2 regions of the Rhodococcus artemisiae genome follow, and region 1 is predicted to be linked to the other one. Evidence: riboswitches for the same ligand, from Rfam matches in the RefSeq annotation. Region 1 holds a riboswitch; the other holds the start of a gene.

Region 1 (4,176 bases):
GCGTGACCACGACCAGCCCGAGCCCATCTTGTGCCATTCGATCGCGCCACCGGTGCCGCGCTCGTCGTGCAGCTCACCGAGGGTTTCGAACGCCGTCTGCTCGCCGAGCCGCCACTTCGCCGACTTCACGAACTGGAACACCGCCACCGACCAGCCCTGATTCCAACCGCGCAGGGCCAACCCGAACGCCGCGGTGGACTTGCCCTTGCCGTCGCCCGTGTTGACCATCAGCAGCGGCCGATTGCGGCGCTGGCGGGTGGTGAGCCCGTCGTTCGGTACGACCTCGGGTTGTCCCTTCGGCATCAGGCTGCTCTCCCACGCACGATCGAGGTGAGGGCGTCGGCGTGAACCTCGCCCACTTGTACATACTCGGCGCCGAGCCGGTCGGCGAGTTGCGCCGCGAGTCCCATCCGGAAGCGACCGGTTTCGGAGTCGACGACGACCGCCGCGACCCCCTGCGCCCGGAGGACATCGGCGGCCTCGAGAGAACGGGCGACCGCGTCGGTGCCCGAGGTGGCGCGTCCGTCGGTGACGACGACGAGTAACGCCCGCCTGTCCGGATCGCGCAGCCGATGACGCCGGATCGTCTCGGCGGCCTCGGCAAGGCCTTCGGCGAGCGGAGTGCGCCCCCCGGCCGGGAGTTCCCGCAGACGAGCTGCCGCGACATCGACGGAGTTGGTCGGGGGCAGCGCGACGGTCGCGCTGTCGCCGCGGAAGGTCACGAGCCCGACCGTGTCGCGGCGGCGGTACGCATCGAGCAGCAGCGACAGGATCGCTGTCTTGACCTGTGTCATCCGCTGCTTGGCGGCCATTGACCCGGATGCGTCGACGCACAGCAACACGAGGTTCGCTTCCCGGCCCTCGACGACCTTGCGTCGCACGTCCCAGCCGCGTGAGGTCAGTGCGCTGGCACGGATCGTCGCGGGGAGGTGGACCGCGCCGGTGTCGCCGGCGCGGTCGCCGACGGTGCGCCCGATGGTGGTGGCCGCCTTCGAGCGCCTGCCCGCGACACCACGCCCGGTGCGGTCGACGGAGAACAGTCGTGTCCGGTACGGATCGGCCGGCGCATCCACCGAGTTCGGAACGCTTGTGTTCGAGCCGGACGGTGGGTCGGCAGGGGAGTCTTCCGGGTCGGGCGCGCCGCCACCGTCGGGGTCGTCGTCGGGATCCAGGTCGGGATCAGGCTGCGAATCGGGCCGATTCAGCAATTCGTCGAGCAGATCATCATCGGTATCGGGGTTGTCGAACGGGTTGCGGCGCCGCCGATGCGGCAGCGCGAGCTTCGCGGCGACCGCAACGTCCTCGCGGGTCACGTCGTCACGACCGGCCCATGCCGCGTGCGCGACCGCGGTCTTGGCGGTGACGAGATCGGCGCGCATGCCGTCGACGTCGAACGCCGCGCAGATCTCGGCTATCGACACCAGAGCGTCGTCGCCCAGGCGCACCGTCGACACGCGTTCGCGCGCCGATGCGATCCGCCGGGACAAATCCTGCTCGGCCGCGGACCACTGCGCGACGAACGAGTCGGGGTCTGCGTCGAATGCCAGGCGGCGGCGCACGATCTCGACGCGCAACTGCGGGTCGCGGGGCGCTGCGACGTCGACGGCGAGCCCGAACCGGTCGAGGAGTTGAGGACGGAGCTCACCCTCCTCGGGGTTCATGGTTCCCACCAGCACGAACGTCGCGGCGTGACTCACGGACACGCCGTCTCGCTCCACCGTCGACCGCCCCATGGCGGCGGCGTCGAGCAGCAGGTCGACGAGGTGGTCGTGCAGCAGGTTCACCTCGTCGACGTACAGCACGCCGCGGTGTGCGAGCGCGAGCAGGCCCGGCTCGTACTCGGCGGTGCGAGCCGACAGTGCCTTGCCGAGGTGCAGCGATCCGGTGACGCGATCCTCGCTCGCGCCGACGGGGAACTCGACGAGCCGTGCGGGCCGGATGTGCGACGGCGCGTCGGCCGGATGCGGACCGTCGGGGCAGCGCGGATCGGGGGAGGACGGGTCGCAAGCGAACCGGCAGCCGTCGACTTCTGCGACCTGCGGCAACAGCCCCGCTTGCGCCCGCACCATCGTCGATTTGGCGGTGCCCTTCTCACCGCGCACCAGCACACCGCCGATCGACGGCGACACCGCGCACAGGGTCAGGGCCAGCGCCAGGTCGTCGGAACCGACGACAGCGCTGAACGGATACACGAGCACTCCAACCTCCACAGGCTCCCGCTGGGATGTCCACTTCGGCAACCGATCGAAGGCCGGTCTTCGGACTTCCCGGTCGAGCGTCGTGCGATCGCCTTCCCGAAATTCTCCGGTGGCTGCGCTCACGCGCATGATCGACGACTCCCGGGTCACCGCAGCGGGCCTGTGCCGGATTCTCACCGGCTTCCCGATTATCCCTGTGAAGGGCACCTTCGATGTGTCTTGCCGCGGCCGAGTCTATCCACACCCGCCCGTCTCCCGGGCCACGGGCTATCGTTCACGGCCATGGGTTCACGGATCACCGTCGTCGGAATCGGCGCCGACGGCTGGAGCAGCATGTCGGCGACCGGCCGCGAGCACGTGCTCGCTGCCGACGTCCTGCTCGGCGGCGAGCGGCACCTCGCGATGATCCCGCCGACCGACGCGGCCCGCGAGCAGTGGCCGTCCCCGCTGCTCAGCAGTCTCGACGACCTGCTGGCCCGGCACCCCGGCAGGGTCGTGGCGCTTGCCTCCGGCGACCCCTTGGTATCGGGTATCGGCTCGACCCTCATCCGTCGTCTGGGCAGGGACGCAGTCGAGGTGATCCCCGCCGTGTCGTCCGTGGCACTCGCCCGGGCCCGCATGGGGTGGTCGGCCGAGGAATGCGACACCGTCACCCTCGTCGGCCGCGACGTCGACGCGCTGCGCCGTTACCTGAGTCGAGGTCGCCGGCTGATCGTCCTGACCTCGAACTCGTCGAGCCTTCCGGAGATCGCGCGGCTGCTCGTGGGGGAGGGATTCGCCGATGCGGCAGTGACGGTGCTCGGCAACCTGGGGGCTGACGAAGACCGAATCGCCAGCACCGCAGGTGATCTCGTGGACACCGCGGGTCCGCAGCTCGGTCTCCTGTGCATCGAGTGCGTCGGGGCGGAGGGGCTGTCCACGACACCCGGACTCCCGGACGAATTCTTCGAGAACGACGGTCAGCTCAGCAAGCGACCGATCCGGGCTGCCGCGGTGTGTGCACTTGCGCCGCGACCGGGGGAACTGTTGTGGGACGTGGGAGCCGGTGCCGGATCCGTCGGGATCGAGTGGGCCCGCACCGATCCGCGTTGCCGTGCCATCGCGATAGAGAAGGACCGGATGCGCGGCGACGCGATCGCGCGCAACGCCGCCCGCCTGGGTGTGCCGTCGCTGCGGGTCGTGACCGGTGGTGCGCCCGACGCGCTGGCCGGGCTCGACGTCCCCGACGCGATCTTCGTCGGAGGTGGTGGAAGCAGGGACGGAGTACTCGAGGCCTGCTGGCATGCGTTGCGGCCGGGTGGTCGTCTCGTCGTGCATGCGGTGACCCTGGAGACAGAGGCCGTGCTGGTGCAGTGGTGGAAGAAATGTGGAGGCGAACTGTCGCGGTTGTCCGTCGAACAGGCCTCATCGATCGGAACATTCACCGGGTGGCAGTCGCTGCGACCGGTTGTGCAGTGGAGTGTCACGAAAGGCGAAAAATGACAGTACATTTCGTGGGATCCGGCCCTGGTGCCGCAGATCTGTTGACGCTGCGGGCAGTCGATCTGCTCCGCGCAGCCCCGGTCGTGCTCTACGCGGGGACGTATCTCGACGCCGAGATCCTCGAGCACTGCAAGGGCGACGCCGAACTGATCGACACCCAGCATCTCGACCTCGATCAGATCACTGCACACCTCGTCGACGCCGATCGTCGCGGACTCGACGCGGTGCGGTTGTGCTCCGGCGACCCGTCGCTGTATTCGGCGCTGACCGAACAGACCCGGCGCCTCGACGCCGAAGGCGTTGCGTGGGACGTGACGCCGGGGGTCCCCGCCTACGCTGCTGCCGCAGCGACGCTCGGTACAGAGCTGACCGTGCCGGAACTCGTTCAGACTGTCGTCCTCACGCGCACGCAAGCGCGGTCGACCTCGATGCCCGACACCGAAGCGCTCGCGCGCGTCGCGGGTCTCGAGGCGAGCCTGGTGCTGCACCTGGCCAT
Region 2 (4,176 bases), on a different contig from region 1:
ACCGTCGCCTACTTCACCGGCGGGTGGCGGGCGGTGTGCGTACTCGGTGGATTCTTTCCCGCATGTGGTGTCCTACTGTGGATCCGGGAAATGTGCGGAAGCGCGGGCTCACCGCGGGAAGTCGGCGTGGAACAACAAGCCAACGGGACCTGATTCAACCGGGAGCACGGAAGCCCCTGGCGACAATGGGCTCAGCGTACGAAAAAGTCCGACTGGTCGATGCGACGAAGAACCCAACCCAGTTCAAGGACGATGACGAGGTCGCTCCAACGCGGACGGAGCATGAGAACGGAAACGCACTCCGCAGCAGCGCAATGGAATCCGGTTGTGTTCCGTGTCCCGGCAGGCAACCCTTGATGAGCCGTTTCCGATGGCAGGATCTGCAGCGGCTTACACCGCCGACGAAGCGTGGGGGCCTTTCTGCTTGCCGCCGGGCAGGCTCACCGGACCGATGCATGGCGGGTTTGTGGGCGTACTTACCTGCATTCGACTGTGCCCGCTATCCCTGCCGCGCCTTGAAGCGCGGGTTCTGCTTGTTGATCACGTAGACCCGCCCGCGGCGGCGGACAACCTGCGATCCCGGCTGGTTCTTCAACGACTTCAGCGACGAACGGACCTTCATACACCCTCCTAATGACAACGGTTATCGTTATACTAACGCATCTCACACGTGCACAGCACAGGACGGAAACCATGAACACCACCGAACCCGTGAAGGTCCACCTGTTCTTCACCCAGCACGCCGCCACCGACGCATTCCAGCGAGCCCTCGGTACAGCCACGAACCGAATGATCGACTGCAGCGCACTCCTGTCCGCGGGCCCGGCGCTGCCGAACTCCGCCACGCCCGACCTCCTCGTCCGGTGCAGCCCCGACACCGACGCGCAGCGCATCGTCTCCGAATTCGAGTCCGCGCGACGCCACTCGGAAATGCGAGCCGATCTGGCATCTGTCATCACCACCCTCGACGCCGACAGCACCGCCCGAACCCTGCTCGGACGGCCACATCTCGGCGCACCCGAGTCACCCGTGACGCTGGCGGCACACATCGAACACGCGTCGACGCTCGTGCTGACCGGATGGGGCTCGATGGAGCCCACCGACCTGCATCCACTCGTGGCTCTGCTCGGACACCTCAATCCCACAGCCACACTTGTCCTTCTCGGTCCGCAAGCGCCACTCGGCCCACTTGGCCACCCCACCGATATCGCAGCGGTGACGTTGAACCGGCCCGGCTGGATCCACCTGCTGGGCGACGCATTTTCCCCGCGGGTCGCGCACGACCGCGTGCAGGCGTTCCGGTATCAGAACTTCCGGCCATTCCACCCCGACCGACTCGCCGCGATTCTCGGTGGCGGGTTCGACTGCGATTCCGGCGGCCGGGTGATCCGCTCGGCCGGTTTCTGCCGGCTGGCATCCCGGCCACACACGACGATCCTGTGGGACCACTGTGGAACAGAGATCGGACTCGGCCGGCTCCGCACCGAAGACCACTCCCCCGAACCGCTGACGTTCGGTCAGGACATCGCGTTCTTCGGCATCGATCTCGACATCCCCCGCACGATCACGATGTTGGACGAGTGCACACTCGACGACGACGAATTCCTCCTCGGGCCCGACAACTGGACCCAGATCCCCGACCCCCTGCCCAGATGGTGAACACTCGTACCGGGCGACATGCGGCGTCGGAAGCCCGTGGAGCCGCCGTCGGAGAATTCGCTGTCGGTGAACGAATCGGACCGGCAGACGGGTCCAATTGGGATGTATGGCCTTCTTTGCTAGATTCGTCACGCCAGGTAGCCCCGACAATGGGGTCAGGTGGAATCCGGTGGGAATCCGGAGCTGACGCGCAACGGTGAGGGGCGAACAACCCCGAGCCCGATACCCTGCTGGACCGGTGGCGGCTCGCCGTGCCCGGTAATGACGTGTGGTCCGCTCGCGTGCAGTGGCTACGGGAAGCTCGATGGGTAATGCACCGAAGAATTCGGAAGTCTGTGGTCGCCGCGGCGACCGTGATGGTGTTGGGCGCGGCCGGGTGTGGCACTTCTACCGATAGCGACGACCCGGACGATACCGTAGACGCTCGCGGTGTGATCAACTGCGGGATCACGGTTTCACCCAGCGGTCCCATCGAGCGGGCAGTGGCCGTCAACCAGCCCGCCGTCGAGTTGCTGCTCAGTCTCGGGCTGGCAGATCGGCTATCCGGGGTCGCACTCGGTGACGACCGGCTTCTGCCGGAGCTCGAACCTGCGGCCTCCGAGGTGTACGCGTTCGACACGGAATTCCCCTCGTTCGAATCGGTGCTGGATCGTGAGCCGGATTTCGTCTACACCACTTTCGACTACACATTCACCGATGAGGGAATCGCGGATCGCGACCGGTTCACTGAAATGGGAATCTCGACGTATCAGTCTCCGAGCGAATGCACCGGGCAGGACGCCGTGCAGGATTCCGAGCTCACTCTCGACGATCTGTACTCCGAGATCGTGGACGTATCCACGCTGTTCGATGTCCGCGAACGCGGCGATGACCTGGTCGGCGATCTGCGTGGCCGGGCAACGACGGCTGCTGGAAGTATCGACGCCTCCGAGGTGACACTCGCATGGTGGTATGCGGGAACTGCCAGTCCGTACATTGCCGGCTGCTGCGGTGCTCCGGGAATCATGACGCGCGAGGTCGGGGCGCAGAACGCGTTCGGCGACAGTCGACAATTGTGGCCCGAGGTGGGATGGGAGAGCATCCTGGATCGTGACCCCACCGTCCTCGTCTTGGCCGACCTCACCCGTGGCAGTGACGGCGACAGCGCCGAGGAGAAGATCAGGTTCCTCGAAGCGGATCCGGTGGCCAGTCGTCTGACCGCGGTGCAGAACAAGCGCTACATCATCCTCGAAGGCACCACCATGGACCCGTCGATCCGCAACATCGGAGGAATCGAGCAGCTCGCCACAGACCTTCGCGAACTGGGTGTGGCGCAATGACACCCGATGAATTGGTCGAGCGCTGGGACAGCCAGCAGGCCGCCTATATCGCCGACCGGGAGGGGCGGTTCACGGCGATTCTCGACACGCTCGAGCTCGCGACAGGAGGCGAGTTCACCGCAGTCGACCTCGCCTGTGGTCCGGGCTCGTTGACCGCGCGGATCTTGGACCGGTTCCCACAATCGCGTGTCGTCGCGGTCGACTACGATCCGATGCTGCTCGAACTCGCCCGCGAGTACCTCGACGACTACGGACATCGCGTGCGTTACGTCGACGCCGACCTCACCGATCCACAGTGGTCGAATCGGGTGGCCGAACAGCTCGATACCTCACCTCGGGCGTTTGTCTCGACCACCGCGTTGCACTGGCTGCAGCCCGAGCAGGTGGTGAGCCTGTACGCCCAGATCAAATCGATGCTCGGACCGGGTGGCCTGTTTCTCAACGGTGACCACTTCCGCTTCGACGGCATCGATCAGCACATCACGGAGTGGTCGGCACAGCACGATCGGTCGACCCAGCGCCTCGGTTTCGCTGCGGGCGCGGACGAGTGGGATCAATGGTGGGACCTGCTGCGGTCACACCCCCGCATCGGGTACCTGCATGACGAACGAACGCGCCGATTCGCAAATCGGGACGGCACTCCCCCGACCACGGTGCAATTCCAGCTTGCCGCGTTGAGACAGGCCGGGTTCGCCGAGTCGGGGACCGTCTGGCAACTGTTCGACGATTACGTCGTCTACGGAGTCGTCCGACCACACCGATGACGTGACGCGCTCGGACTGCTCGGCCGGGGCGACGACGGCGGCGGTACCATCACGACTCGTGCATACTCTCGCGATTCCCTCCCCGGAGGAGATGCGTCCTCGCTGGGCTTCTTACGCAGCCGTATCGGCCGCTCGAGGAAGCCGATGGGCCGAAGGATGCTATGCGCGTGGAGCGACTTGGCATTTCGACGACGGTGGCGGGAACTGGGCAGATCTACGTTGGCACAGCAGGTCGGAAGCTGTCTTGATCGGTTACGACCACGAATACTCCGAAGCCTACTTCGATGCCGCGGCCGACTATTTCGACCGCAGCGAAACAGATCTGTTCGCTGGTGTTCCGCCGTGGTGGAGACATGCTGCGGCCCGCTACATCGAACGCCAGCGTCGAACCGGTGAGTGGATCGGCTTCGTCTACGGCTTCGACGGTTCCCGGT

Evidence for each region. Region 1 has a riboswitch for cobalamin ahead of Q7514_RS26170 (VWA domain-containing protein). Riboswitches for the same ligand answer to the same signal wherever they lie in the genome.
Region 2: linked by a shared signal. The riboswitch ahead of Q7514_RS00675 (ABC transporter substrate-binding protein) and the one ahead of Q7514_RS26170 (VWA domain-containing protein) in region 1 are both predicted to bind cobalamin.

What each region holds. Positions count from the first base shown of each region.
Region 1 is NZ_JAUTXY010000015.1:169,353-173,528, reverse strand. It holds gene cobO (cob(I)yrinic acid a,c-diamide adenosyltransferase) at 1-303, opposite strand, end outside; gene Q7514_RS26170 (VWA domain-containing protein) at 303-2,198, opposite strand; cobalamin riboswitch at 2,233-2,424, opposite strand; gene cbiE (precorrin-6y C5,15-methyltransferase (decarboxylating) subunit CbiE) at 2,481-3,680, shown strand; gene Q7514_RS26160 (cobalt-precorrin-4/precorrin-4 C(11)-methyltransferase) at 3,677-4,176, shown strand, end outside.
Region 2 is NZ_JAUTXY010000001.1:130,704-134,879, forward strand. It holds gene Q7514_RS00660 (MFS transporter) at 1-153, shown strand, start outside; gene ykgO (type B 50S ribosomal protein L36) at 500-622, opposite strand; gene Q7514_RS00670 (GTP-binding protein) at 694-1,659, shown strand; cobalamin riboswitch at 1,778-1,907, shown strand; gene Q7514_RS00675 (ABC transporter substrate-binding protein) at 2,142-2,978, shown strand; gene Q7514_RS00680 (class I SAM-dependent methyltransferase) at 2,975-3,742, shown strand; gene Q7514_RS00685 (hypothetical protein) at 3,987-4,176, shown strand, end outside.